Regions from separate parts of the Streptococcus sp. CL5.50 genome, predicted to be linked through region 2. Evidence: predicted binding sites of a transcription regulator. Region 2 holds the regulator's gene; the other holds the start of a gene.
What was found. The regulator NrdR, encoded in region 2, represses ribonucleotide reductase genes. The targets are predictions, from matches to a motif close to ACACNATATATNGTGT.
Positions count from the first base shown of each region.

Region 1 (15,027 bases), on a different contig from region 2:
TTGATGATAATGTTAAGAAAGATTTCTTCTCAATTCAGGGAGAAACTCGTAACTGTATCGCTATTCTTCACGGAGATAACCAAACAGAAGTTCTTGAAAAAGGTCCTGAAGTATTGGAACAGGAAGGTCAAGACTTTTTGGAACATTTCAAAAAACTCTTGGAGTCAGTTGAAGTAGTAGCTATCTCAGGTAGTCTGCCAGCTGGACTTCCAGTTGATTACTATGCGAGCTTGGTAGAACTTGCTAACCAAGCTGGCAAGCCTGTTGTTTTGGACTGCTCTGGTACAGCACTTCAGGCGGTTCTTGAATCACCACATAAACCAACAGTCATCAAACCAAATAATGAGGAATTGTCCCAGCTTCTAGGAAGAGAAGTTTCTGAGGATTTGGATGAATTAAAAGAAGTCCTTCAAGAACCTTTGTTTGCAGGTATTGAATGGATTATCGTTTCACTTGGTGCTAACGGTGCTTTTGCCAAACATGGTAACACTTTCTACAAGGTAGATATTCCTAGAATTCAGGTGGTCAACCCTGTCGGATCTGGAGACTCTACTGTGGCAGGGATTTCTTCAGGACTTCTTCATAAAGAATCGGATGCAGAATTACTCATCAAGGCAAATGTTCTTGGTATGCTCAATGCTCAAGAAAAAATGACTGGTCATGTCAACATGTCCAACTATCAAGCTCTATATGAACAATTAATAGTAAAAGAGGTATAAAATGGCTTTAACAGAACAAAAACGTGCACGCTTAGAAAAACTTTCTGATGAAAATGGAATCATCTCAGCTCTTGCATTTGACCAACGTGGTGCTTTGAAACGCCTCATGGCTCAACACCAAACAGAAGAACCAACAGTGGCTCAAATGGAAGAACTTAAAGTCTTGGTAGCAGATGAATTGACTAAATACGCTTCATCTATGCTTCTTGACCCTGAATATGGACTTCCAGCAACTAAAGCTCTTGATGAAAAAGCTGGTCTTCTCCTTGCTTATGAAAAAACAGGTTATGACACAACAAGTACAAAACGTTTGCCAGACTGCTTGGATGTTTGGTCTGCAAAACGTATTAAAGAAGAAGGTGCAGATGCAGTTAAATTCTTGCTTTACTATGATGTAGATAGCTCAGACGAACTTAACCAAGAAAAACAAGCTTACATCGAACGTATCGGTTCTGAGTGTGTGGCTGAAGATATCCCATTCTTCCTTGAAATTCTTGCTTACGATGAAAAAATTGCTGACGCAGGTTCTGTAGAATACGCGAAAGTAAAACCACACAAAGTTATCGGTGCTATGAAAGTCTTTTCAGACCCACGCTTTAACATTGATGTCTTGAAAGTAGAAGTTCCTGTTAACATTAAATATGTTGAAGGCTTCGCTGAAGGTGAAGTGGTTTATACACGTGAAGAAGCAGCAGCCTTCTTCAAAGCTCAAGATGAAGCAACTAACTTGCCTTACATCTACTTGAGTGCTGGTGTATCAGCTAAACTTTTCCAAGATACTCTTGTATTTGCTCATGAATCAGGTGCAAACTTTAACGGAGTTCTTTGTGGCCGTGCTACATGGGCTGGATCAGTTGAAGCATACATCAAAGATGGTGAAGCAGCAGCTCGCGAATGGCTTCGCACAACTGGTTTTGAAAACATTGATGAGCTCAATAAAGTTCTTCAAACAACAGCGACTTCATGGAAAGAACGCGTGTAAGCAAGTCCTCCTAGGTTAGGAACATGAATCTAAAAAAATTTTAAAAAAGTTTTATGTAAAGGTTTACAAAATAACTTACTTGTGCTATACTTAAATCACAAGTTAATACAAGGTGAGTGTTACTAAGTAATATTAGGCATGATCACAGGTGAATTAGAAATCGGCTGATTTTCTAGTTCATTTGTGGTCATTTTTTGTACTCATATACCTTTAAGATATAAAAGGAGGTTGACATGTATCGAATTCTAAATCCAATGAATCACAATGTCTCGCTTGTCAGAAATGATAAAGGAGAAGAAGTGATTGTGATTGGTAAGGGGATTACATTTGGAAAGAAGAAAGGGGATTTGATTGCTGAACATCAGGTTGAGAAAATCTTTCGGATGAAGACCGAAGAGTCCAGGGAAAACTTTATGGCTCTCCTCAAAGATGTTCCGCTTGATTTTATCACAGTGACTTATGAAATCATTGATAAGCTATCAAAGAAATATCATTATCCGATTCAAGAGTATCTCTACGTAACCTTGACAGATCATATTTACTGTTCCTACCAAGCTCTAGCACAAGGAAGGTACAAGGATAGTAATCTGCCAGATATTTCCACTAAGTATCCTGTCGCTTTTCAAATCGCAAATGAAGCATTTGAAATTTACCGTCAGAAGTTAGCGTATCATTTTCCTGAGGACGAAATTATTCGGATTGCTTATCATTTCATCAATGCTGAGGGTGAGAATGAAGTCCAAGTAGTTGAGTCGATTGATAAGAGGAAAGAAATTCTCAGGAATGTTGAAGAAGTGCTAAAGGACTATGCAATTCAACGAACCAAAGAGAATAATCATTTCTATGATCGCTTTATGATTCATTTGAATTATTTCCTGGATTATTTAGACCGCTCTAGAGATGATAACCAATCGCTTCTGGATATGGAAGACCATATCAAACAATCCTATCCCAGAGCGTTTGAGATTGGTTCTAAGATCTATGATGTGATTACGCAACATACGGGTCTTGATTTGTATAAGAGTGAACGAGTTTATCTAGTTCTACATATCCAACGTTTATTGTCATAAAATTTATTTAAAATTATATAAGGAGAATTCTATCATGAATAGAGAAGAAGTAACATTGTTAGGTTTTGAAATCGTAGCTTATGCCGGCGATGCTCGTTCAAAACTATTGGAAGCCTTGAAAGCTGCTGAAGCTGGTGATTTTGAAAAAGCGGACGCTCTGGTAGAGGAAGCTGGTAGCTGTATTGCAGAGGCTCACCACGCGCAAACAAGTCTATTGACTAAGGAAGCTTCTGGTGAGGACTTAGCGTATAGTGTGACCATGATGCACGGTCAAGATCACTTGATGACAACTATTTTGTTAAAAGATTTGATGCACCATTTAATTGAACTGTACAAGAGAGGAGTTAAATAATGAATAAATTAATTGCATTTATTGAGAAAGGAAAACCTTTCTTTGAGAAATTATCTCGTAATATCTATCTTCGTGCTATTCGTGATGGTTTCATTGCAGGTATGCCTGTTATTCTCTTCTCAAGTATCTTTATCTTGATTGCTTTTGTACCAAACTCATGGGGCTTTAAATGGTCTGATGAAGTTGTATCCTTTCTGATGAAACCTTATAGCTATTCTATGGGTATTCTGGCTCTCTTGGTAGCTGGTACAACAGCTAAGTCATTGACCGACTCAGTAAACCGTAGCATGGAGAAAACCAATCAAATCAACTATATGTCAACATTGTTGGCAGCAATTGTTGGTTTGTTGATGTTGGCAGCTGATCCTATCGAAAATGGTCTAGCTACTGGATTCTTGGGGACAAAAGGTTTGCTTTCAGCCTTCCTTGCTGCCTTTGTTACTGTAGCCATCTATAAGGTTTGTGTTAAGAACAACGTCACTATTCGTATGCCTGACGAAGTTCCGCCAAATATCTCACAAGTCTTTAAAGATGTGATTCCATTCACTCTATCTGTTGTTTCTCTTTATGCTCTTGACTTATTAGCACGTCATTTTGTTGGTGCAAGTGTGGCAGAATCAATCGGTAAATTCTTTGCACCATTATTCTCTGCTGCTGATGGTTATCTAGGTATCACCATTATCTTTGGTGCCTTTGCCTTCTTCTGGTTTGTTGGTATCCATGGTCCATCTATCGTTGAGCCTGCTATCGCAGCTATTACATATGCAAATGCCGAAGTAAACTTGAACCTTCTCCAACAAGGTATGCACGCTGACAAGATTCTTACTTCTGGTACACAAATGTTTATCGTTACCATGGGTGGTACTGGTGCGACACTGGTTGTTCCATTCATGTTCATGTGGTTAACAAAATCAAAACGTAACCGTGCAATCGGTCGTGCTTCAGTAGTTCCAACATTCTTTGGTGTAAATGAACCAATCTTGTTTGGTGCACCACTTGTATTGAACCCAATCTTCTTCATTCCATTTATATTTGCTCCAATCGCAAACGTTTGGATCTTCAAATTCTTTATTGAAACACTTGGAATGAACTCATTTACTGCTAATCTACCATGGACAACCCCAGCTCCACTAGGTCTAGTTCTTGGTACGAACTTCCAAGTTCTATCATTCATTCTTGCTGCTCTTCTAATCGTGGTTGACGTAGTCATTTACTACCCATTCCTTAAAGTATATGATGAACAAATTCTTGAAGAAGAGCGTTCAGGTAAATCTAATGATGAATTGAAAGATAAAGTTGCTGCAAACTTCAACACTGCAAAAGCGGATGCTATTCTTGAAAAAGCGGGTGTAGAAGCAGGTCAGAATACAATTACAAAAGAAACAAATGTCTTGGTTCTTTGTGCCGGTGGAGGAACAAGTGGACTTCTTGCAAATGCTTTGAATAAGGCAGCAGCAGAGTACAATGTTCCTGTGAAAGCAGCAGCAGGTGGTTATGGTGCTCACCGTGAAATGTTACCAGAGTTTGATTTGGTTATCCTAGCCCCTCAAGTTGCTTCAAACTTTGAAGACATGAAAGCAGAAACAGATAAACTCGATATTAAACTTGCGAAAACAGAGGGAGCTCAATACATCAAATTAACTCGTGATGGAAAAGGTGCTCTTGCATTTGTACAAGCTCAATTCGATTAACGATAGGGACTGTGAAACAGTCTCCTATAGTTACGGAAATCGCTATGGCGAATTTCCTAATCGCCTTGTTAATTCGTTGGTAAAAAGATATCGTTTTTACCTCCTCATGTCACAATTCGATTAATAATAGGGACTCTGAAATAGTCTCCTATCGTTACGGAAATCGCTATGGCGAATTTCCTAATCGCCTTATTAATTCGTCGGTAAAAAGATATCGTTTTTACCTCCTCATGTCACAATTTGGTGACTCGGTACAAGAAGTGAGATGGAGAAGGATGGCTCACTGACTCCTCTCCTCTCACTTTTACTTTATTTAAATCAAGAAATAGGTGAAAAAAATGACAAAAACATTACCAAAAGACTTTATTTTTGGTGGCGCAACAGCTGCCTATCAAGCAGAAGGTGCTACACATACTGATGGTAAAGGACCAGTAGCGTGGGATAAATATCTTGAAGATAACTACTGGTACACTGCAGAACCAGCCAGTGATTTTTACAATCGATACCCAGTTGACCTCAAGTTGGCAGAAGAGTATGGTGTCAATGGTATTCGAATTTCCATTGCTTGGTCACGTATTTTCCCAACAGGCTACGGTCAAGTAAATCAAAAGGGTGTTGAGTATTATCATAATCTATTTGCAGAGTGTCACAAACGTCACGTTGAGCCCTTTGTAACTCTTCATCACTTTGACACACCAGAAGTTCTCCACTCAAATGGAGATTTCTTAAACCGTGAAAATATTGAACACTTTGTAGACTACGCGGCTTTCTGTTTTGAAGAATTTCCAGAAGTAAACTATTGGACAACCTTTAATGAAATTGGGCCAATTGGTGATGGTCAATACTTGGTTGGTAAATTCCCTCCAGGTATTCAGTACGATCTTGCCAAAGTCTTCCAATCGCACCACAATATGATGGTGTCTCATGCACGTGCGGTAAAATTGTACAAAGAGAAAGGCTATAAAGGTGAAATTGGGGTTGTTCATGCTCTGCCAACCAAGTATCCTTTAGATCCTAAAAATCCAGCAGATGTTCGTGCAGCAGAGTTGGAAGATATTATTCACAATAAATTTATCTTGGATGCAACTTATCTAGGTCGTTATTCAGCTGAAACGATCGAAGGTGTCAACCATATCTTATCAGTCAATGGTGGTAGCTTAGATCTTCGTGAAGAAGATTTCACAGCATTAGAAGCTGCAAAAGACTTGAATGACTTCCTTGGAATCAATTACTATATGAGTGACTGGATGGAAGCATTTGATGGAGAAACTGAAATTATCCATAATGGTAAGGGTGAGAAAGGAAGCTCTAAATACCAAATCAAAGGTGTTGGTCGTCGTGTAGCTCCTGACTATGTACCACGTACGGATTGGGATTGGATTATCTACCCTCAAGGTTTGTATGACCAAATCATGCGTGTGAAGAAAGATTATTCTAACTACAAGAAGATTTACATCACTGAAAATGGACTTGGTTATAAAGATGAGTTCGTCGATAATACTGTTTACGATGATGGCCGTATTGATTATGTCAAACAACACTTAGAGGTCTTATCTGATGCGATTGCTGATGGTGCAAACGTCAAAGGATACTTCATCTGGTCATTGATGGACGTCTTCTCATGGTCAAACGGTTATGAAAAACGTTACGGTCTCTTCTATGTAGATTTTGAAACTCAAGAACGTTATCCTAAGAAATCAGCTCACTGGTACAAGAAAGTTGCAGAAAGTCAGATTATAGACTAGTAGAATTAGTAATTAGATATAGAATTCTAGTGAGGTAAAAGATGTTCAAAGATTTTATCCAATCTATTTATGAAAAAGTTTATATTATCAATTTTGATAAATGTTCTCAAATACCTTGTTTGACTAATGAGGAGCTGAAAAAACTTGGGAAATGGTATGTCTGTACCGGTAAAGAATGGATTTGCCATTCAGACTATGAGCTAGAAGAATTTAAAAATATCTTTTTAAATTGTATCAGTCCTGAAGAATGGGATAATATCTCCTTTGATTCAGATTTTATGCCGTTTCAACAATCATAAAGAATCTAGGAAACTCTTTGTAAAAATCTTCATCAAAAAATGCGTCATATCAAGAAAATAAGAATCTTGATATGACGCATTTTATATTTTATCAATCCTCAGTTTTATGGTTTAGAAAGAATAATTTTTGTTTGTTTTGAAAGTTGTTCAAACGTTTCTTTGCTCAGTTTAGAATCTGAAACGATGGTATCAATATCAGAGATATTGTAGAAGGTATAGAAATCAAATTTATTGAACTTACTATGGTCAGCTAGTAAGTATTTTTTATTGGAATTATTGAGGGCGATGCGTTGAGATTCACCTTCCTCTTCACTAAAGGTTGCAATCGAATTGTCCTTAATACCATTACAGCTAACGAAGGCTTTAGAAAATTGGAGATTGGCTAGATTTTGCAAGGTTAGCGTTCCAACAAAGGCTCCAGTGATAGAGCGATAATTTCCACCAATTAAAATCAAATCTGTTAGTTTTCGTTCGTTTAGGATGAGAAAGACTGGTAAACTGTTTGTTACAACACGAATATTATCGATTGGGAGTTCACGGGCAAAAGATTCCAAGGTTGTACCTGGTCCAATAAAAATGGTTTCTCCTTCATCAATTAAATGGCCTGCAAAACGGCTGATTTCTTGTTTTTCTGCAATCTGTAAGCTTTGTTTTTCAATATTGGAACGTTCATTATTTAAAATGGAACCTGTGCGAATTTTTTCAGCTCCACCGTGCACCCGAACAAGTAAATCCTTGTCTGCTAACTCTTGCAAGTAGCGTCTAGCAGTCATATCTGATACATCCAAGCGACTCATGATTTCTTTTACAGTAATAGTTCCCTTTGTATTTACCGTTTCTAGAATATTATCTAGTTTTTCCTGCTTTAACATCGTTATCACCTCTATTTCTATTACTATTTTATCATAAAGTATTCAATCAATCAATTTAAAAAACAAAAGAAAACAAAAAACAAAAATATCATGGTTGTTTTAAACAAACCATGATGTTTTTATCACTTATAAAATAGATGACCTTAGTCCAAACCGTAGTTGTAGTCATCGTCTTGCATGGCTTCAACTTCGCCAAGAAGGTAACCATTTCCGACTTGAGAGAAGAAGTCGTGGTTAGATGTTCCTGTTGAAATACCGTTCATAACGATTGGGTTGACATCATCAGCTGAATCTGGGAAGAGTGGATCTTGTCCCAGGTTCATGAGAGCCTTGTTAGCATTGTAGCGAAGGAAGGTCTTGACTTCTTCCGTCCAGCCAACACCGTCATAGAGGCTTTCTGTGTAGCCTTCTTCATTTTCATAAAGAGTGTAGAGCAGGTCGTACATCCATTCTTTGAGTTTTTCTTGCTCTTCTTCAGGTAATTCATTGAAACCAAGTTGGAATTTGTAACCAATGTAAGTTCCGTGAACAGACTCATCACGAATAATTAATTTGATGATTTCCGCAACGTTGGCTAGCTTGTTGTTACCGAGATAGTAGAGGGGAGTGAAGAAACCAGAGTAGAAGAGGAAAGTTTCAAGGAAGACGCTGGCAACTTTCTTTTCAAGTGGGCTACCGTTTAGGTAGATTTCGTTGACAATCTCAGCCTTCTTTTGTAGGTAAGGATTGGTATTGGTCCATTCGAAAATTTCTTCAATCTCAGCCTTTGTATTCAAGGTTGAAAAGATTGATGAGTAAGATTTTGCGTGGACAGATTCCATAAATTGGATGTTATTGAAAACAGCTTCCTCATGTGGTGTACGGATGTCTGCGCGAAGGGCTTGAACCCCTGTTTCAGATTGCATAGTGTCGAGAAGGGTTAAACCACCAAAGACTTTTCCAACTAAGTCTTTTTCCTTGTTTGATAGTTTTCTCCAGTCGTCTAGGTCATTTGACAAGGGAATACGTGTATCAAGCCAGAATTGCTCCGTCAGTTTTTCCCAAGTTGATTTGTCGATGACATCTTCGATGGCATTCCAGTTAATGGCTTTGTAGTAAGTTTCCATTTGAAATCTCTTTCTGTGTTTAGTATTGCGAACTCACAATTATTTCTATTTTATCATAATTCTAGAGGAGTATCGCACAAAAAGTCGGAGGACCGACTTTTTAGTTTTTCATAGTATAGATGCTTATTCCAGTTTAGTTTAGCAGGGTGAATGAATACTTATCTGAGAAAATGTAGTTTCCTCAAGCAAAGATTAAATCACACAGCTTTCACATTGGTTAGCACCGACTTCTCCACCATCATCTGTAAAGGTACGGACGTAGTAGATAGACTTGATACCCTTGTTAAAGGCATAGTTACGAAGGATTGACAAGTCACGTGTCGTTTGTTTGTTTTCTTTCTTCCATTCGTAAAGTCCTTTTGGAATGTCACTACGCATAAAGAGTGTGAGTGAAAGTCCTTGGTCCACGTGCTCAGTTGCAGCAGCGTAGACATCAATCACCTTACGCATATCCATGTCGTAAGCAGAAGTGTAGTAAGGAATGGTTTCTGTTGACAAGCCAGCAGCAGGATAGTAGATTTTACCGATTTTCTTTTCTTGACGTTCTTCGATACGTTGCGTAATCGGGTGGATAGAAGCAGAAACATCGTTGATGTAACTGATAGAACCATTTGGAGCTACAGCAAGGCGGTTCTGGTGGTAAAGTCCATCTGCTTGAACCTTGTCGCGCAGTTCAGCCCAGTCAGCAGCACTTGGGATAAAGACATCTTTGAAAAGTTCTTTAACACGGTCTGATTTTGGAACAAATTCGCCAGTTACATACTTGTCGAAGTAGCTTCCGTTAGCATAGTCTGATTTTTCAAAGTTGTGGAAGGTAATACCACGTTCACGCGAGATATTGTTTGACTCTACCAAGGTCCAGTAGTTCATAAGCATGAAGTAGATGCTGGTGAATTCAACAGACTCAGGTGATCCATACTCAATCAGTTGTTGGGCAAGGTAGCTGTGAAGTCCCATGGCACCAAGACCAAAGGTGTGGGCTTGGCTATTTCCATGGTCAATCGTTGGTACAGCTACGATGTGTGAACTATCTGTAACGAAAGTAAGGGCACGAACCATAGCACGGATAGAACGACCAAAGTCAGGGGAAGTCATCATGTTAACCACGTTGGTTGAACCAAGGTTACATGAAACGTCCGTTCCCATTTGAAGGAATTCTTGAGCATCGTTGATCAAGCTTGGTTCTTGGACTTGAAGAATCTCAGAACACAAGTTACTCATGATAATCTTACCATCAACAGGATTTGCACGGTTAGCCGTATCAATGTTGACGACATAAGGGTAACCAGACTCTTGTTGCAATTTAGAGATTTCAGTTTCCAAATCACGCGCCTTGATTTTTGTCTTGCGGATATTTGGATTTGCGACCAATTCATCGTATTTTTCAGTGATGTCGATGTAGTTAAATGGCACACCGTATTCAAGCTCTACTGAGTATGGGCTGAAGAGATACATTTCTTCATTTTTACGAGCCAATTCGTAGAATTTATCGGGTACTACAACACCAAGTGAAAGGGTCTTTACACGAACTTTTTCATCGGCGTTTTCTTTCTTAGTTGAAAGGAAGGCGATAATATCTGGGTGGAAGACGTTGAGGTAGACAACACCAGCACCTTGACGTTGACCCAATTGGTTTGAGTAAGAGAAGCTATCTTCGAAAAGTTTCATAACTGGAACGACCCCAGAAGCTGCTCCTTCATAGCCTTTGATAGGTGCACCAGCTTCACGAAGGTTGCTGAGAGTAATTCCCACACCACCACCGATACGTGAAAGTTGAAGAGCTGAGTTGATAGAACGTCCGATAGAGTTCATATCATCAGTTACTTGGATCAGGAAACATGATACCAATTCACCACGACGAGCACGTCCAGCATTCAAGAAGGAAGGAGTAGCAGGTTGGTAGCGTTGGTGGATGATTTCATTGGCAATATCGATGGCAACAGCTTCATTGCCATCAGCGAAATAAAGGGCGTTAAAGAAGACGCGGTCTTCCATACTTTCAAGATAATATTCACCGTCGTTTGTCTTCAAGGCATATTGATTGTAAAATTTATAAGCTGCCATGAAAGACTTGAATTGGAAGTTTTGTTCTTTGATAAATTGAGACAATTCTTCCAAAAACTCTGGACGGTATTTCTTGATAAAGGCTGTTTCGATGTAGTTGTGTTCAATGAGGTATTTGATTTTATCTTTGATTGAATCAAAAACCATAGTGTTTGGAACTACATTTTCTTTAAAGAAAGCATCCAAGGCTTCCTTATCTTTATGAAGCATGATTTGTCCATTGACAGGACGGTTGATTTCGTTATTGAGACGGAAGTAAGTCACGTCCTCAAGATGTTTTAATCCCATAAAATTTCCCTTATCTAATTACAAAAGAAAGGCTTCTAAGTTAGCCCTAGAAGCAGTTTCTTCTGGATGATGTACTAAGATTATGCTAATTGTTTCAACTTTCCTGGTTGGAAACCTGAAAAGACTTCAGTTGGTGTTTGGATAACAGGAGCTGCGCTGAAACCGAGCTCTTTAACTTGATCGATGTACTCAGGTTGCTCATCAAGATTGATTTCACGATAAGCGACATTATTACTGTCCAAGAAACGTTTGGTCATCTTACATTGGACACAGTTGTTTTTAGAATAAACGGTTACCATTGTGTAACTCCTCTTTCAAAATAGATTACTTTCTTAGTATATCAGAAAATAAATTTTTGTCAATGATTTAAAACTAAATATAGTGGTCTATTTTTCTACTCAAGGTTACAAAACACAATATGTAGTGTTTGTTTTATGAAATAGTGATAATTATCCTAGAAGTAGTTTTTTGGAAAACTATATCCTGTGTTTTGTTATCTAGAATAGAAGATTTTCAGCAAGTTATCTGAAAGGAAATCGAATAAATCCCATAAAATACTTGAAAAAAATCCTAGAAGATGATATAATACCAAATTGTAAGGGTTATCACATATAACTCAAAAAAGAAAGAACAAAAGGAGAGTCAAACTATGGCTTCTAAAGATTTCCACGTAGTGGCAGAAACAGGTATTCACGCACGTCCAGCAACATTGTTGGTACAAACTGCAAGCAAATTTGCTTCAGATATCACTCTTGAGTACAAAGGTAAATCAGTTAACCTTAAATCAATCATGGGTGTTATGAGTCTTGGTGTTGGCCAAGGTGCTGACGTAACTATCTCAGCTGAAGGTGCAGATGCAGATGATGCTATCGCTGCAATCTCAGAAACAATGGAAAAAGAAGGATTGGCATAAGGAAGATGACAGAAATGCTTAAAGGAATCGCAGCATCTGACGGTGTTGCCGTTGCAAAAGCATATCTACTCGTTCAACCGGATTTGTCATTCGATACTGTTTCAGTCGAAGATACAAACGCAGAAGAGGCTCGTTTGGATGTAGCTCTTGAAGCTTCTCAAAACGAGCTTTCTCTTATCCGTGAGAAAGCTGTAGGTACGCTTGGTGAAGAAGCGGCTCAAGTTTTTGACGCTCATTTGATGGTTCTTGCTGACCCAGAATTGATTGGTCAGATTAAAGAAACAATCCGTGCTAAGAAAGTCAATGCTGAAGCAGGTCTTAAAGAAGTGACTGACATGTTCATCACGATCTTTGAAGGCATGGAAGATAACCCATACATGCAAGAACGTGCAGCGGATATCCGCGACGTGACAAAACGTGTATTGGCAAACCTTCTTGGTAAAAAATTGCCAAACCCAGCTTCTATCAATGAAGAAGTAATCGTAATTGCGCATGACTTGACACCATCTGATACAGCTCAATTGGACAAAAACTTTGTAAAAGCTTTTGTAACAAACATCGGTGGACGTACAAGCCACTCAGCTATCATGGCACGTACACTTGAAATTGCAGCTGTATTGGGAACAAATAACATCACTGAAGTAGTGAAAGACGGCGATATCCTTGCCGTTAACGGAATTACTGGTGAAGTGATTATCAACCCAACAGATGAACAAGCGGCAGAATTTAAAGCAGCTGGTGAAGCTTATGCTAAACAAAAAGCTGAATGGGCACTTTTGAAAGATGCTCAAACAGTGACTGCTGACGGTAAACACTTCGAGTTGGCAGCTAACATCGGTACTCCAAAAGACGTTGAAGGTGTTAACAACAACGGTGCAGAAGCTGTTGGACTTTACCGTACAGAGTTCTTGTACATGGATTCTCAAGACTTCCCAACAGAAGATGAGCAGTATGAAGCATACAAAGCTGTTCTTGAAGGAATGAATGGTAAACCAGTGGTTGTTCGTACAATGGATATCGGTGGAGATAAGGAACTTCCTTACTTCGATATGCCACATGAAATGAACCCATTCCTTGGATTCCGTGCCCTTCGTATCTCTATTTCTGAAACTGGAGATGCTATGTTCCGCACACAGATCCGCGCTCTTCTTCGTGCTTCTGTTCATGGTCAATTGCGTATCATGTTCCCAATGGTTGCCCTATTGAAAGAATTCCGTGCAGCTAAAGCAGTCTTTGATGAAGAAAAAGCAAACCTTCTTGCTGAAGGAGTTGCAGTTGCGGATGATATCCAAGTTGGTATCATGATTGAAATCCCTGCAGCAGCGATGCTTGCAGACCAATTTGCTAAAGAAGTTGACTTCTTCTCAATTGGTACAAACGACTTGATCCAATACACAATGGCAGCAGACCGTATGAACGAGCAAGTTTCATACCTTTACCAACCATATAACCCATCAATCCTTCGCCTGATCAACAACGTTATCAAGGCAGCTCACGCTGAAGGTAAATGGGCTGGTATGTGTGGTGAGATGGCTGGCGATCAAAAAGCTGTTCCACTTCTTGTCGGAATGGGCTTGGATGAGTTCTCTATGTCAGCCACATCGGTCCTTCGTACACGTAGCTTGATGAAGAAATTGGACACTGCTAAGATGGAGGAGTACGCTAATCGTGCCCTTACAGAGTGTTCAACAATGGAAGAAGTTCTTGAACTTCAAAAAGAATACGTTAACTTCGATTAATGTCATTAACCTTGTAACTTAGTTGCAAGGTTTTTTGATACATTCGGGAATAGTATAGTCTTGTGAAGTCCACTTTTCAATGATGAAGAGGCATGATATAATAGGAGAAACAAATAGAATAAGAGAGAAATCATGTCTAAAGAAATTGATATTGAGTATTACCACCAGCTAGCCTTGCAAAAGCAGAAGGAGCATCGAAAAGTTTTAGCAAATTTAAAGAAAAAGCCACCTAAGAACTTGGATAAAATTGTCCAGCAGATTCATCAAGAAGTCTTTGCAGAGATTGATTGTACCGCCTGTGCTAACTGTTGCAAGACATTGGGACCTGACTTCAAGGAAGCAGACATCACTCGTATTGCTAAGTACTTTAAGATGAAATTACCAGCTTTTGAAGCGGAGTTTCTGCAGGTAGATGAAGATGGTGATAAGGTTTTTAAATCCATGCCTTGTCCCTTTCTAGGAGGAGATAATCTCTGTTCCATCTATGAAGTTCGTCCAAAGGCCTGTCGAGAATTTCCCCATACGGACCGTAAAAAAATTCATCAAATCAATCATTTAACGATTAAGAATACTTTGACCTGTCCAGCAGCCTATCTCTTTGTTGAAAAGTTAAAAGAAAAAATCGAATGAAGGAATCTTTATTCAATTTTTTATGTACTTTATGATGTAATATCAAATAATTATTCTCCTTCCCCAAATAACATGTAATATTGTTAAACTTATTAAATGATTGTTTGTGAATTAAGCGTTTATATGGTATAATGTTTGTAGAAATGTTATTAATATATGGGATTTTGCTAATGCATGATTCCTTCCATTTAAGGGGAAAAACTGTATGAAAAAACTTACTAAGTTTGGCATCATTACAATGTCTGTCTTTGCTCTAAATTTAGTTTCTCAGTCAGTAGTTCAAGCTGAAGGAACTAATAGCGAACCAGCAAATGTTTCAGAGACACTAGGTATTACTAATTCAACTGATGCTGAGAACACTTCTTCAGTAGACAATAGGGTTGCACCAGACCCTACTAGTGACACCTCACGAAAATCAGACGAACCAGATGGTAGCAATATCATTGATGAAGGCGGTTACGTCAATGTTGAAGGGCTTCCAGCACATTTTAGTGAAGATGGTAAAAGTGTCGTCTACAATTACACCGTAGCCTTTAAAGGAATGCACTCAAGTACTC
Region 1 covers NZ_JBKOTR010000013.1:14,689-29,715, reverse strand. Annotated here, with positions in the region: gene ACLNCV_RS08295 (tagatose-6-phosphate kinase) at 1-719, shown strand, start outside; gene lacD (tagatose-bisphosphate aldolase) at 721-1,701, shown strand; gene ACLNCV_RS08285 (transcription antiterminator) at 1,935-2,771, shown strand; gene ACLNCV_RS08280 (PTS lactose/cellobiose transporter subunit IIA) at 2,806-3,123, shown strand; gene ACLNCV_RS08275 (lactose-specific PTS transporter subunit EIIC) at 3,123-4,814, shown strand; gene lacG (6-phospho-beta-galactosidase) at 5,153-6,559, shown strand; gene ACLNCV_RS08265 (DUF3884 family protein) at 6,601-6,858, shown strand; gene ACLNCV_RS08260 (DeoR/GlpR family DNA-binding transcription regulator) at 6,963-7,730, opposite strand; gene nrdF (class 1b ribonucleoside-diphosphate reductase subunit beta) at 7,874-8,836, opposite strand; gene nrdE (class 1b ribonucleoside-diphosphate reductase subunit alpha) at 9,029-11,188, opposite strand; gene nrdH (glutaredoxin-like protein NrdH) at 11,269-11,487, opposite strand; gene ACLNCV_RS08240 (phosphocarrier protein HPr) at 11,838-12,101, shown strand; gene ptsP (phosphoenolpyruvate--protein phosphotransferase) at 12,107-13,840, shown strand; gene ACLNCV_RS08230 (YkgJ family cysteine cluster protein) at 13,973-14,470, shown strand; gene ACLNCV_RS08225 (LPXTG cell wall anchor domain-containing protein) at 14,676-15,027, shown strand, end outside.
Region 1: a site for NrdR is predicted at 11,600-11,615, ahead of nrdH (glutaredoxin-like protein NrdH). Genes of this name have one in related genera too.

Region 2 (15,027 bases):
TTATGAAGAGTCGGCCAAAGAAGGAGAAGCCGCTGCGCTTTTACAAGCAGTTAATGGACTCGAGAAGGGAGCCAAATTGCTCTTTATCTTTGGTCCAGAAGGTGGTCTGTCACCTGCAGAAATCGAAAGTTTTGAAGCTAAGGGAGCAGTCTTGGCAGGTCTTGGTCCTCGTATTTTGCGAGCAGAAACAGCACCGCTTTACGCCTTATCAGCCCTTAGTGTTTTATTAGAATTAGAGAAATAAGAGGAAGAAAATGGAACAAAAACACCGTTCAGAATTTCCAGAGAAGGAACTTTGGGATTTAACAGCCCTATACCAAGACCGTGAGGATTTCTTGCGTGCAATCGAGAAGGCTCGTGAAGACATCAACCAGTTTAGCCGTGACTACAATGGCAATCTTCACACTTTTGAAGATTTCGAGAAGGCCTTTGCGGAATTGGAACAAATCTACATTCAGATGAGCCATATTGGCAACTATGGCTTTATGCCTCAGACGACAGACTATAGCAATGACGAATTTGCCAACATTGCCCAAGCTGGGATGGAATTTGAAACAGACGCCAGCGTAGCTCTGACCTTCTTTGACGATGCCTTGATGGTAGCAGATGAGGAAGTCTTGGACCGTTTGGGTAAATTGCCTCATTTAACAGCTGCCATTCGTCAGGCCAAAATCAAAAAAGCCCACTATTTAGGGGCTGATGTGGAGAAGGCCTTGACCAATCTCGGCGAGGTTTTCTACAGTCCGCAGGATATTTACACTAAGATGCGAGCTGGGGATTTTGAAATGGCTGACTTTGAAGCTCATGGTAAGACCTACAAAAACAGCTTTGTTACTTATGAGAATTTCTACCAAAACCATGAGGACGCTGAGGTCCGTGAGAAATCCTTCCGTTCCTTCTCAGAAGGTCTTCGTAAGCACCAAAATACGGCTGCAGCAGCCTATCTAGCCCAAATCAAGTCTGAAAAACTACTAGCAGATATGAAGGGTTACGACTCAGTCTTTGATTATCTTCTAGCTGAGCAAGAAGTGGACCGTGCTATGTTTGATCGTCAGATTGACCTCATCATGAAGGATTTTGCGCCCGTTGCTCAGAGATACCTCAAGCATGTTGCCAAGGTTAATGGTCTTGAAAAGATGACCTTTGCTGACTGGAAATTGGACTTGGACAGCGCCCTCAATCCTGAAGTGAGCATTGATGATGCCTATGATTTGGTCATGAAGTCGGTAGAACCTTTGGGGCAAGAATATTGTCAGGAAGTTGCTCGCTATCAAGAAGAGCGCTGGGTTGACTTTGCGGCCAATAGTGGCAAGGATTCTGGTGGATATGCGGCGGATCCATATCGCGTGCATCCTTATGTCCTCATGAGCTGGACTGGTCGTTTGAGCGATGTTTATACCTTGATTCATGAAATCGGGCATTCTGGTCAATTCATCTTTTCAGATAATCATCAAAGCTACTTTAATGCCCACATGTCGACCTACTATGTTGAAGCGCCGTCAACTTTCAATGAATTGCTTCTCAGTGATTACTTGGAGCACCAATCTGACGACCCTCGTCAAAAACGCTTCGCTCTGGCTCACCGCTTAACAGACACCTACTTCCATAACTTTATTACGCACCTCTTGGAAGCAGCCTTCCAGCGTAAGGTGTATACATTGATTGAAGAAGGAGAAACCTTCGGGGCAAGCAAACTCAATAGCATTATGAAGGAAGTTTTGACGGATTTCTGGGGAGATGCCATTGAGATTGACGACGATGCGGCTTTGACTTGGATGCGACAAGCTCACTACTACATGGGTTTGTATAGCTACACTTACTCTGCTGGTCTTGTTATCTCGACTGCAGGTTACCTTCATCTGAAACATTCAGAAACTGGAGCTGAAGACTGGCTCAATCTCCTCAAATCAGGAGGTAGCAAGACACCGCTTGAGTCAGCCATGATTATCGGAGCTGATATTTCAACAGATAAACCACTCCGTGATACAATCCAATTCTTGTCTGACACAGTTGACCAGATTATCGCCTACAGTGCCCAGTTGGGAGAGTAGGGGGAATTTAGGATAAGGATATGAACAGAATTAAAAAATGGCTGGAGCAGGATTCACAAAGAATACGTTTTATAAAAATAGGCCTAGTCTTGTTGGGAATCATTTTATTGATTGCTCTTCCTACTCTCTATCTTGTTTTGAGCGGAGTTGGTATTTGGTATTTTGTAAAGAAAGTACCAGATATTCGAAAAAGAAATTTAATGATAGGACTTTTTGTTGTTAGTTTTATTGTAGTTTCTCTTCAAACTCCGACAGTCACAAAGAAAATTTCATCTTCTCAATCAGAAACTAAGCAAACTGCGGCATCCACTGCTAAAGTAGAGTCAACAACCGATGCTTCATCTAGTACAGAAGAAGCAAAACGAGTTGAAGAAGAGAAAAAAGCTAAAGAAAAAGCAGAAGAAGAGAGAATTGCCAAAGAAAAAGCTGCAAATGAGTTGCAAGAAAAAGGTGAAACCTTAGTCAAACAATTGGAAGAAAGTCAAGATGCAAGTCAAGTGAAGTCTGCTAAAGAAACAGTTAATCAGATTGAAAATAATGATAAAAAGGCAGAATTACTTGGTAGGATAGATGCAGTTGAGTCTTTAATTTCTCAAAAAGAAGAAGAGAAAAGAATTGCACGTGAAGCTGATACTAAAGCCCAACAGCAAGATAGAATTGTCTATGTTGCAAACCATGGAAAATCAAAAGTTTATTGGTATAGTAAGGATAGAATGCCTTCAAAAACTATTAAATCTAATGTTGTCGAGATGACAGAGGCCGATGCAATTGCTGCAGGAAAAACTCTATCTCAAAAAGAATAAGATAGAAAGTTATCTTGGGACGGCTTTTTGAACAGTTGCTAGAAATGTAGAGGTATTGACCATGTATCAAGAGTTACTTAGAAAAATAGCAGAAGAAAAACCAAGTTATAACCAGGAGGGAATCCAGTGGCTACTTGATCATTTGGGAGATCCTTCTCCAGAAATTCGCGATGACCTTGTTTTTACAAGCTTTGCTAGAGGGATTCAGGAAGAGCTATTTACACAGGAACAATTTCATTTCATTGCTGAGGAAATTTTATCTGATGGAGGACTAGACAAAGAGATTGATAAGGTAGGCTTGTCAACCCTTGAACGTTCTTTTAGGGCGCTTATTTATGCAAATCTCTTGTCTGCTGATGCCAACCAGCAATCGGTTTTTTATCAGGGATTACAATCAGAAATTCGTAATGTCCTTTTAAATCAAGGTTTGTACTATCTTTCAAAAGAAAAGGATACAACAGGTTTTTCAAGTCAGTATGGTTGGGTTCATGCTTTTGCACATGGAGCCGATTTACTAACAGAGGTGGTTTGTCATCCAGACTTTCCTAAAAATAGAGTTCATGAAGTATTTGATATACTTGGCCAACTATTTAAAAGAATTTCGATTCGCTTTACAGATGATGAGGATTGGCGTTTAGCAAGAGTGATCTATGAACCTATTTTACAAGGGAAGTTGAAGCAAGAGCAAGTAGCTTCTTGGATAAAAACTGTTGACTTTCCGATAGAAGAAAGGGAAGATTTTTATAAATTTTCCAACTTCAGATCCTGTCTGTTGGAAGTCTATGTCCAACTTGACCAGAGAAATAGTTTACAAGATGACTTGAAAGAAGCTATCCAGTCTTTTCAATACTAGAGATTAGCTAATAGTTCTATGATTTCCAAACAATTTCCAATCAATTCTCTTGAAACCCTTTCCCTCTTTTTATAGACTAGTATCTAGTTTTTGAAAAAAGGAGAAAGAAAATGAAAAAATTTGTCGCTGAGTTAATCGGTACGTTCATGCTTGTGTTCGTCGGAACAGGAGCTGTTGTTTTTGGAAATGGTCTTGATGGCCTAGGTCACCTTGGAATCGCCTTTGCCTTTGGTCTGGCAATCGTAGTTGCAGCCTACTCAATCGGAAATGTTTCAGGTGCTCACTTGAACCCAGCTGTTTCGATTGCTATGTTTGTAAACAAACGTTTGTCATCTTCAGAGCTTGTAAACTACATCCTTGGACAAGTAGTTGGAGCTTTTCTTGCGTCAGCTGCGGTATTCTTCCTCTTGTCTAACTCAGGTATGTCAACTGCTAGTCTTGGTGAAAATGCCTTGGCAAACGGTGTCACTGTCTTTAGTGGTTTCTTGTTTGAAGTTATCGCAACTTTCTTGTTTGTTTTGGTTATCATGACTGTGACTTCAGAAAGCAAGGGAAATGGTGCTATTGCTGGTTTGGTAATCGGTTTGTCCTTGATGGCGATGATTCTTGTGGGATTGAACATTACTGGACTTTCAGTAAACCCAGCTCGTAGCTTGGCACCAGCTGTTTTGGTAGGTGGCGCAGCTCTTCAACAAGTTTGGATTTTCATCCTTGCGCCAATCGTTGGTGGTGTTCTTGCAGCTCTTGTTGCGAAAAACTTCCTTGTAACAGAAGAATAATTGAAACTCAAAAAGCCTTGCTCCTCATTTTGAGGAACAGGGCTTTTTCGTATGATACTCTTCGAAAATCTCTTCAAATCACGTCAGCTTCACCTTGCCGTAGGTATATGTTACTGACTTCGTCAGTTCTATCTGTAACCTCAAAGTAGTGCTTTGAGCAACCTGCGGCTAGCTTCCTAGTTTGCTCTTTGATTTTCATTGAGTTTGAGTTTAACGGTTGTCAATTTTCTCTGGATAAAGGTCGTGTTGGAAGAGGCGTTGTTCTGCCAAGCCTTCATACTTAGTTCCAGGCTTACCGTAGTTGTAGTAGGGGTCGATTGAAATGCCACCGCGCGGAGTAAATTTTCCCCAAACCTCCAAATAGCGAGGGTCTAGCAAGTTGACCAAGTCTTTCCCAATAGTGTTGATACAGTTTTCGTGGAAATCTCCGTGATTTCGGTAGCTAAAGAGGTAGAGTTTGAGGGATTTTGACTCGACACAGAGCTTGTCAGGAATGTAGGAAATATAAATCGTCGCAAAGTCTGGCTGAGCAGTGATTGGGCAAAGTGAGGTAAATTCAGGACAGTTAAATTTGATGAAATAGTCATTTTCCACATGACGATTGTCAAAGGATTCGAGGACTTCTGGTTGATATTCAAAAATGTAGTTGGTTTCTTTGTTGCCCAGTAGGCTAAGGTTTTTCATTTCTTCTTGTTGTGACATGATTTTTTCTTTCTAATCTTAAACACCACGTTGATTATCGTAGAGGAGGGTATGGAGTTGAGGAAGAACGCGGACATTGCCCCAACTATCGTCGGCAGCGACGCGTTCCCAGAGTTCTTTGAGACGGTCCAGTTGGTCTTGGATAATATTGCCTGTGGCCTTGGGCTCAGGATTTCCAGCCGATAAGAAGAGAACATCTGGTTGGTAGCGCTCTTGAATCCCTTTGGCAAAGGCCAAATCGGCATCGTCAAAGACAGGTATTTTAAAGGTGACCTTGTCTGGCTCTAGTTGGGAAACGATAAAGTCCAAGGTTTCAAAGTTGACTTCCATCTTTGATGAAGGAGGTTTGGGACTCAGAGTGACCTGATCGATGTCTTTCAACCAATTTTGCCATCGGGAGCCTTGGGTCTCAACAGCCAGAGTGACACCGCGTTCCTTGAGCTTGGTGACCAATTCGGCCATATTGGCTGCTAGGATAGCAGGATTTCCCCCAGATAGGGTTACATAGTCGTAGCTCCCTAATTTATCCAAGGCAGCAATGACTTCGTCAGCTGTCATGCGAGTTGGTTTTTCAGAGCCATCCCATGTAAAGGCAGAATCGCACCAGTCGCAGTGGTAGTCGCAACCTGCAGTGCGGACAAACATGGTTTTCTGCCCAATAGCACGACCTTCGCCTTGAAAGGTTGGGCCGAAAATTTCCAGAACTGGTAGTTTGAGGACACGTTCCCTAGTCATCTAACCACTCCCGTCTAAACTCCGCAAAGGCAGTCGGAGTCTCATAGAGGCGAACGTATTCCAAACGGAGACCACGTTCGTCTGGCAATTCTTGACTCATGGTTTGGAAAATCCAGTAAACCATATTTTCAGCAGTCGTGTTCATATAGGGAAGGGTTTCGTTTAGATAGCGATGATCTAAGTGGGGCTCTAAGTAGTTCTTGTAGATTGCTTTGATATCTCCGAAATCGTAGGTCATGCCACGTTCATCTAAAAATCCACTAACAGCAATCTGCAGATGATAGGTGTGACCATGAAGGGATTTACATTTTCCCTCATAGTGAAAGAGGTGGTGGGCAGCATCGAAGGTAAACTCTTTTGATACCAAGGTTCTGTGAGGATTGTAGACAAGAGACTCCCCGGTTTCCTGTTTGATTTCTTTGGGTGCAAAAAACATTAGCCCTCTCCTTTCTGTGAGAGATAGACATCTAGGCCATGTTGACGTAGGTGGCAGGCTGGACAATCTCCACAGCCACTTCCGATAATCCCGTTGTAGCAGGTTAAGGTCTTTTCACGAACATAGTCAAAGGCACCGAGTTGGTCGGCTAATTCCCAAGTTTCAGCCTTGTCTAGCCACATGAGAGGTGTTTGGATAACAAAGTCGTAATCCATGGCCAGGTTGAGGGTAACATTAAGAGATTTGACAAAGACATCTCGACAATCGGGGTAGCCTGAGAAGTCTGTCTCGCAGACACCTGTCACGATATCTTTAATGCCTCGTTGCTTAGCAAGAACTGCCGCAAAGGATAGAAAGAGGTGGTTTCGACCGTCAACAAAGGTATTGGGAACCTCTCCCTCTTTTTGCTCAATTTCCAGATCAGAGGTCAGGGCATTTTCAGTGATTTGTCCCAGTAGCGACATATCGAGGATATGATGACGAATGCCTTGTTCCTTAGCAATTTTTTCAGCGACTTGAATTTCGAGATGATGGCGTTGGCCGTAGGCAAAGGTGACGGCTTCAACAGTTTCATAGTGTTCTTTAGCCCAAAAGAGGCAGGTTGTGGAATCTTGACCGCCACTAAAGACGACCAAGGCTGATTGACGTTTCATAGTACTCCTTCCAAAATGGGGAATGTTCAGAGCACGCAAAAAGCTCCCTTGAGGGAGCTAAAAAATACCAAGTAGAGGTTTTTTTTAGCGATGGCATGTCCCAAACATCGTAATATTCTATCTACAGTCTAGCATATTTTTTGAAAAATGGCAAAGGGCAAGAAAAAAGAGACCAAAGAAAGTACTTGGTCTCTAATATGATTAGCTCAATTCAGCAACGATGGCCTTGATTTGTTCTGCTGTGTGAACACCTGCAACTTGTTTCACTACTTGGCCGTCTTTTTTGAAGAGAAGAGTTGGGATAGACATGATTCCAAAAGCACGAGCTGTGTTTGGATTTTCATCAACGTCCATTTTAACGATTTTCAAAACATCTTCTGAAAGTTCTTCAGACAATTTATCCAAGATTGGACCTTGCATACGACATGGACCACACCAAGTTGCCCAGAAGTCTACCAAGACCAAACCGTCTTTAGTTTCTTGTTCGAATGTTGCATCTGTAATTGCTTTTGCCATTGTATTTCTCCTTTTTTAGTTATATTGGCTTAAATCTTGTTTCTTGAGATAGAAGAAGATATCTCCATAAGTCCCATGGTAGTCCAAATCATGACCGTTGTAAGTTAATTTTTGGACGGGGTAGTAGTCTGCGACGCCGATAAGGCAAGCTTGTTGTGAACGATCAAAGTCTTCATAAGACTCGAAAGTTACAGTTCTTTCGTTCTTGCTGGCATCTAGATAGGTAATTTCAATCATGTTTAAAACTCCTTTGTTTAATGATGATTTTATTTTACTCCTTGTAAAAGAGAATGTCAAGAAAAATGATTGCGCACGCAACTTTTTTTCTAAAATCATCTTAAATCAAGAAATCCAAACCAGTTTCCAGGCTCTCTTCAACAGCCTTTTGTAGAGTGGCTAGTGTCTTTTGCCCATCACTTGTCAGGCAGATAAAGCTAGAGCGTCGATCTTGATCACAACACCTGCGACTAAGTAGACCGCAATTTTTGGCTTCCAAGCGAGCCACCATCCGAGAAACAGCGCTCGGGCTCAGATGAAGCTTATCTGGCAGATCAATCTGGCGTAGAGATTTTTCTTGAGCCAAGTCCAGATAGTAGAGGAGGTAGAACTCTTTCAAGGTCAGACTTTGTTCACTCTGCAGGGCAATGGTCTCTTCCAAGAGACCTTCAATTTCTTTCTGACGCCGATTGAAGTCAAACCATTTTTCCAAATAGGTCATAGTATCTCCTTTCTTTTTAGAGTTGTAAATAGAAGAAAGTCCATTTACGGACAGTCTATGCATCACAAGATGATTGCGCATGCAATAATTATACTACTTTTCAAAAGAGCTGGCAAGAAAGACGCTGGCATCTTTTATCCTAAATCATGCCTGTTTTCACAAGTCAAGAATTGTTTGTATCCCCTTTCCTTTCTAATTTTTATTATCTCTTGTGCATTTCCTTGAAATTTTCTGAAAAAAGAGTAAACTGGTATGCAAGAAGTCTATTTCGTGGAGTTTAGGATGAAATTATATGTTCAATTAATGATTCTCTTTGTGATTTCTCTAATCGGAGAGGGGATTTCCAGTTTCTTTCACTTGCCCATCCCAGGCAGTATTATCGGTTTGATTATTCTTTTTCTAGCCCTACAATTCAAGTGGCTGAGAACCAGGCATGTCAATATGGTGGGGAATTTCTTGCTGGCCAATATGACCATTCTCTTTTTGCCGCCAGCAGTGGGAATCATGGAAAAGTTTGATGTGATTGCTCCCTATCTTTTGCCAATTGTTTTGATTGTCTTTTTTGCAGCAGTCATCAATGTTATCCTCATAGCCTTGGTAGTTCAGTTTATCAAACGACGGTTTGAGGGAGATTATGAGAAAGGAGATGCCAAATGAGTGAATTTGTTTCCAATCCCCTGTTTGGGCTTGCCCTGTCTATCCTAGCTTATCTAGTAGGAATGCTGATTTACAGACGTTTTCCCCATCCATTGACAACGCCCTTGCTTTTGTCAGCTGTTTTCATTATCATCTTTCTAAAAGTGACGGGTATTTCTTACCAAGATTACTACCAAGGTGGGGTTTATCTGAACAACTTGATTGTCCCATCGACCGTGGCTCTAGGGATTCCGCTTTATAAGAGTTTTCACTTGATGAAGCACCATGCACGGAGTATTCTCTTTGGTAGTCTGTTAGCAGTAGTTGTTAATACCTCTTTCACGGCCCTTGTAGCAAAGATTTTTGGAATGGACTTTTTCCTAGCCATTTCTCTCTTTCCTAAGTCAGTAACAACCGCTATGGCAGTGGGAATCACAGAAAAATTGCAAGGTTTGACGACTGTGACCTTGGTCGTTGTAGTGGCAACTGGGATTTTAACCAGTGTTATCGGCCCAACCCTTTTGAAGTGGTTGAAAATTGACGACCCAGTAGCTGTTGGTCTTTCCCTTGGAGGAACAGGCCATGCAGTCGGAACAGGAACAGCCTTTCGATACGGCTCTGTAGCAGGAGCCATGGGTGGTTTGGCTATTGGTGTCACCGGTATTCTCTATGTCTTTGTCAGCCCTATCGTAGCCAGTTTGATATTGAGTTAAATCAAAACCCAGCTTTTTAGCTGGGCATTTTTTATTGTAAATTAACCTTGTTTTTCAAGATATAGTAGGTTCCGAGGTAAAAGATAGCTATGAAAATGAGTTCTTCAAAAATGCCCGTACCTGCTCCCATATAGAAATTATCATTAAATCCTGCAAGTGAATTGACATAGAAGTTAGCACTGGTATTGAAGAAGACTTCTATAATTCCAATGACGATTCGGATACCAATGTAGGCTGCAACAGCGAGTGCTGTACGGTATTCGTTGAAAAGTTGTCCGATGGAAATGGCCAAGTAAATGCAGAGGATAAATGAAATTGTACTAAGCAGGAAGGATAAGACAGTAAGACCAAAGCCGGTAAAATGTTCTCCAACAAATGACAGAAGAGTAGAAAGTTGAACTTCATTATAATTTGTTGACAATAAGATAATATAGATACATAGGAGTAAGACAGCAGTGCTAATCAACGACCAGATAAAGGCACCGATTAGTTTGGCTGTGATGATATGGTGTTCAGAAACTGGCAAGGTTAAAGTCAGATAGCCTTGTCGGTCATAGACACTTCCTTTGAATCGTTTAATAATCAAGAAGATGGTTGAAATTCCAAGTGTAAGCATCAAGCCACCAAAGACTGTAGCTAGAAAAAGTAGCATAGTAGGTTGACTTTCTTTGACAGGTAGATTGTTATAATGTTGTGTCTGTATTCCGATAAGGGCAGAAAGGGCTAGAACGGCAGCGTAAAGGGCTAAATACCACTTGTTAACATTTTTAAATTCGTAGCGAATTAAATTCCAAAACATAATAATCTCCTTTGCTTAGGCCTTAAATTCCTGACGGAAGAGTTGGTCAATGGATTCACCAGACTCATAGCGAATATCATCTACATTGCCTTGACGGACGACTTTTCCGTCCTTTAGGAAGACAATTTCATCCAAGATTGGCTCGATATCAGAAATCAAGTGGGTAGAAATCAAAACGGTAGAAGTTGGTGAGTAGTTATTGATAATGGTATTGAGTATATACTCACGGGCTGCTGGATCCACTCCACCAATGGGTTCGTCCAGAACGTAGAGGCGGGCATCACGGCTCATAACCAAAATCAGTTGTACCTTTTCCTTGTTTCCTTTTGATAATTTCTTGAGACGACTATTTTCATCAATGCCAAGGTCTGCAAGCAGATGATGGGCGCGTTCAAGATTGAAATCTTTATAGAAGGTCTTGAAGTAGGTTAGGGCTTCTTTGACCTTCATTTGTTCATTGAGATAGGTCGTATCTGGCAAATAAGCTACGATGGCCTTGGTTGCTGGGCTTGGGTCCATGTCGTTGATAAGGACACGTCCTTGATCTGGTTGTAAGAGGCCATTGATTAGTTTAATCAAGGTTGTTTTCCCTGAGCCGTTTGGGCCAAGGAGACCAACAATTTTTCCAGCTGGAATGTCAAGAGAAACATTTTCAAGGGCTGGGGTTGCTCCATAAGATTTGGATACATTTTCAAATGCTAGTAATGACATAGGCTTAAACTCCTTTAATATAATCGCCGACTACGCCTGGTAGTTCTTCTTTTTCATAGCCAAAATGGGTCATGGAGGAAACGAAGTGTTCCAATTCTTCTTCCGATAATTGTTTGCGCGATTGGGCGATTAGCTCCTTATCCTCAGTCACAAATCGTCCAGTTGTTCGCTTACTGTAGACAAATCCTTCTCGTTCGAGGTCTGACAAGGCCCTTTGGATGGTGTTGGGATTGACACCGGCCTCGCTAGCTAACTCTCTCACGGTTGGAAGTTGTTGATTGGGTTCCAGTGTATGGGAAACAATCTGAAGCTTTATTTTCTCCATAATCTGTAAATAGATGGGTTTTTTGTTGTCAAATGTCCAGGACATCTTGGTCTCCTTTCTTTCACCCTTTTGTCTTAATTAAATAATACAACAAAACAAAAAACTTGTCAAGCAAAAAGAAGAATTGTTTTGGGAATCGCTTAAAAAATGGTATAATGAAAAGAAAACGATAAGGAGGGAAAGGATGCGTTGTCCAAAATGTGGGGCTACCAAGTCAAGTGTTATCGATAGTCGCCAAGCAGAAGAAGGGAACACCATTCGTAGAAGACGTGAGTGCGATGAATGTCAACACCGTTTTACGACCTACGAACGGGTAGAAGAAAGAACCTTAGTAGTCGTTAAAAAAGATGGCACACGGGAACAATTCTCCAGAGATAAAATCTTTAATGGAATTATCCGCTCAGCCCAGAAACGTCCTGTGTCAAGTGATGAAATCAACATGGTAGTCAATCGTATCGAACAGAAACTCCGTGGTCGAAATGAAAATGAAATTCAAAGTGAGGATATTGGTTCACTTGTCATGGAGGAGTTGGCTGAGTTGGATGAGATTACCTATGTACGTTTTGCCAGTGTCTATCGTAGTTTTAAGGATGTCAGTGAGCTAGAGAGCTTGCTCCAACAAATTACCCAGTCCTCTAAAAAGAAAAAGGAAAGATAAATGAAGCCAATTGACCGTTTTTCTTATTTAAAGAATAATCGGGTGTCGCAAGATACCTCATCTTTGGTACAGTGCTACCTCCCGATTATCGGTCAGGAGGCACTGAGCCTTTATCTTTATACGATTAGTTTTTGGGATAATGGCAAAAAGGAATATCTTTTTTCAAGTATTCTCAACCATCTCAATTTTGGGATGGATAGACTGATAAAATCCCTGAAAATCCTATCTGCTTTCAATCTTTTGACCCTCTATCAAAAGGGGGACGTTTATCAGCTAGCCATCCATGCCCCTCTCTCGAGTCAGGACTTCTTGGAACATCCTGTTTATCGCAGACTCTTGGAGAAAAAGATTGGTGATGCAGCTGTGGAGGATTTGAAAGTTGAGAGTGCTGAGGGGGAAGAAATACCTGTCTCACTCAACCAAGTCTTTCCAGACTTGGCAGAACTGGGAAGTCAAGAAGACCTTGGTCTCAAGAAGAAAGTGGCCAATGATTTTGACTTAGATCATTTTCGTCAGCTTATGGCTCGAGATGGGCTTCGATTTGCGGATGAGCAGTCCGATGTCTTAAACCTCTTTGCCATTGCCGATGAGAAGAAGTGGACTTGGTTTGAAACCTATCAATTGGCCAAGTCAACAGCTGTTTCCCAGGTTATTTCAACCAAACGCATGCGGGAAAAAATCGCTCAAAAACCTGTTTCCTCTGACTTTAATCCTAAGGAAGCGACCATTATCAAAGAAGCAAAAAGTAAAACTGCCCTGCAGTTCTTAGCAGAAATCAAGCAAACACGCAAGGGGACCATTACCCAAACAGAAAGAGAACTCTTGCAACAGATGGCTGGCTTGGGCTTGCTGGACGAAGTCATCAATATTATTCTCTTATTGACCTTTAATAAGGTGGATTCGGCAAATATCAATGAGAAATATGCCATGAAGGTAGCTAATGACTATGCCTATCAAAAGATTCATTCGGCAGAAGAGGCAGTCTTACGAATCCGTGAGCGAGGGCAGAAAGCAAAAACACAAAAACAGAATCAGACTGCCCCAGCAAAAACCAATGTTCCTAAATGGAGTAATCCTGAATATAAAAATACTTCATCCGCTGAGGAATTAGAAGAGATGGAACGCCAAACCCTAGAATTATTAGCAAAATTAGATAACGGAGGTGATTAGATGGAAAGTGTCGGAGATGTACTCAAACGTCAACCAAGTCGTTTTCACTATCAAGATTTGGTCCAGAAAATCATGAAGGATCCTGATGTTGCGGCCTTTGTCCAGCAAGAATCCCTCAATCAGGACGAGTTGAATCGTAGTATTTCCAAGTTTAACCAATACATCACTGAGAGAGATAAATTCCTCCGAGGAGATACAGATTATATTGCCAAAGGCTACAAGCCTATACTAGTCATGAACCATGGCTATGCGGATGTTTCTTATGAAGAAACTCCTGAACTAATCGCAGCTGAAAAAGAAGCGGCTATCAAGAAACGTCTCAACTTAATTAATTTTCCATCTAGCCTGAAAAATGTCAGTTTTTTAGATGTTTATCGTGATGATGTTCAGCGTATAACTGTTCTAAAAAGAATGATAGAATTTGTTAACGATTACCCCAATAATTTGAAAGGTCTTTACTTGTATGGAGACTTTGGTGTGGGTAAAAGTTTCATGGTGGCTGCCTTGGCTCATGATTTATCAGAAAAACGCGGTGTTTCATCAACTCTCCTCCACTATCCTAGCTTTGTCATTGATGTCAAAAATGCTATTAGTGATGGCAATGTCAAGACCTTGGTGGATGAGATTAAGCTTTCTGAAGTCCTGATTTTAGATGATATTGGTGCCGAGCAATCAACAGCTTGGGTGCGGGATGAAATCCTACAAGTCATTCTCCAATATCGGATGCAGGAAAATTTACCGACCTTTTTTACTTCCAACTTCAACTTTGAAGACTTGGAGCGGCATTTCGCTAAAGGGAAGCATGGAAATGACGAAACCTGGGAAGCCAGACGCGTCATGGAACGCATCCGTTATTTGGCTGAGGAGACTCGTTTAGAAGGAGTGAACCGCCGATGACAGAAACGATTAAACTGATGAAAGCTCATAAGTCTGTTCGAAGATTTAAGGAGCAAGCCCTCCCTCAGGAAGACTTGACTGAAATCCTGACAGCAGCCCAAATGGCCTCGTCTTGGAAGAATTTTCAATCCTACTCTGTGATTGTAGTGCGAAGTCAAGAAAAGAAAGATGCCTTGTATGAATTGGTGCCTCAAGAAGCCATTCGCCAGTCAGCTATTTTCCTTCTCTTTGTCGGAGATTTGAACCGAGCGGAAAAGGGAGCCCAGCTTCATACTGATACATTCCAACCCCAAGGTGTGGAAGGCCTCTTGATTAGTTCGGTCGATGCGGCTCTTGCCGGTCAAAATGCCCTGCTGGCAGCTGAAAGCTTGGGCTATGGTGGTGTCATTATTGGCTTGGTACGGTACAAGTCAGAAGAAGTGGCAGAGCTCTTTAACCTGCCTGGCTACACTTATCCAGTTTTTGGGATGGCGCTAGGTCTTCCAAATGAAGAACATGAAGTCAAACCTCGCTTGCCATTGCATCAAGTGGTATTTGAGGAAGAATATCAGGAACAAACAGTTGATGCGATTGAGGCTTATGACCGTGTACAGGCGGACTATGCTGGAGCACGTGCGACCACAAGCTGGAGTCAGCGCCTAGCAGAACAGTTTGGTCAAGCTGAACCAAGCTCAACTAGAAAAAATCTTGAACAGAAGAAGTTATTGTAGAAAGTGAGAAATTATGGCCCTACCAACTATTGCCATTGTAGGACGTCCCAATGTTGGGAAATCAACCCTATTTAATCGGATCGCTGGTGAGCGAATCTCCATTGTAGAAGATGTCGAAGGAGTGACACGTGACCGTATCTATGCAACGGGTGAGTGGCTCAA
Region 2 covers NZ_JBKOTR010000006.1:10,382-25,408, forward strand. Annotated here, with positions in the region: gene ACLNCV_RS04960 (16S rRNA (uracil(1498)-N(3))-methyltransferase) at 1-244, shown strand, start outside; gene pepF (oligoendopeptidase F) at 255-2,051, shown strand; gene ACLNCV_RS04970 (deoxyribonuclease) at 2,072-2,854, shown strand; gene ACLNCV_RS04975 (DUF2785 domain-containing protein) at 2,916-3,707, shown strand; gene ACLNCV_RS04980 (MIP/aquaporin family protein) at 3,818-4,486, shown strand; gene queF (preQ(1) synthase) at 4,697-5,188, opposite strand; gene queE (7-carboxy-7-deazaguanine synthase QueE) at 5,207-5,923, opposite strand; gene queD (6-carboxytetrahydropterin synthase QueD) at 5,916-6,359, opposite strand; gene queC (7-cyano-7-deazaguanine synthase QueC) at 6,359-7,012, opposite strand; gene trxA (thioredoxin) at 7,214-7,528, opposite strand; gene ACLNCV_RS05010 (DUF4649 family protein) at 7,544-7,765, opposite strand; gene ACLNCV_RS05015 (MarR family winged helix-turn-helix transcriptional regulator) at 7,866-8,246, opposite strand; gene ACLNCV_RS05020 (CidA/LrgA family protein) at 8,529-8,903, shown strand; gene ACLNCV_RS05025 (LrgB family protein) at 8,900-9,595, shown strand; gene ACLNCV_RS05030 (hypothetical protein) at 9,627-10,394, opposite strand; gene ACLNCV_RS05035 (ABC transporter ATP-binding protein) at 10,410-11,105, opposite strand; gene ACLNCV_RS05040 (GntR family transcriptional regulator) at 11,110-11,475, opposite strand; gene nrdR (transcriptional regulator NrdR) at 11,615-12,088, shown strand; gene ACLNCV_RS05050 (DnaD domain protein) at 12,089-13,258, shown strand; gene dnaI (primosomal protein DnaI) at 13,259-14,155, shown strand; gene ACLNCV_RS05060 (NADPH-dependent oxidoreductase) at 14,152-14,865, shown strand; gene der (ribosome biogenesis GTPase Der) at 14,879-15,027, shown strand, end outside.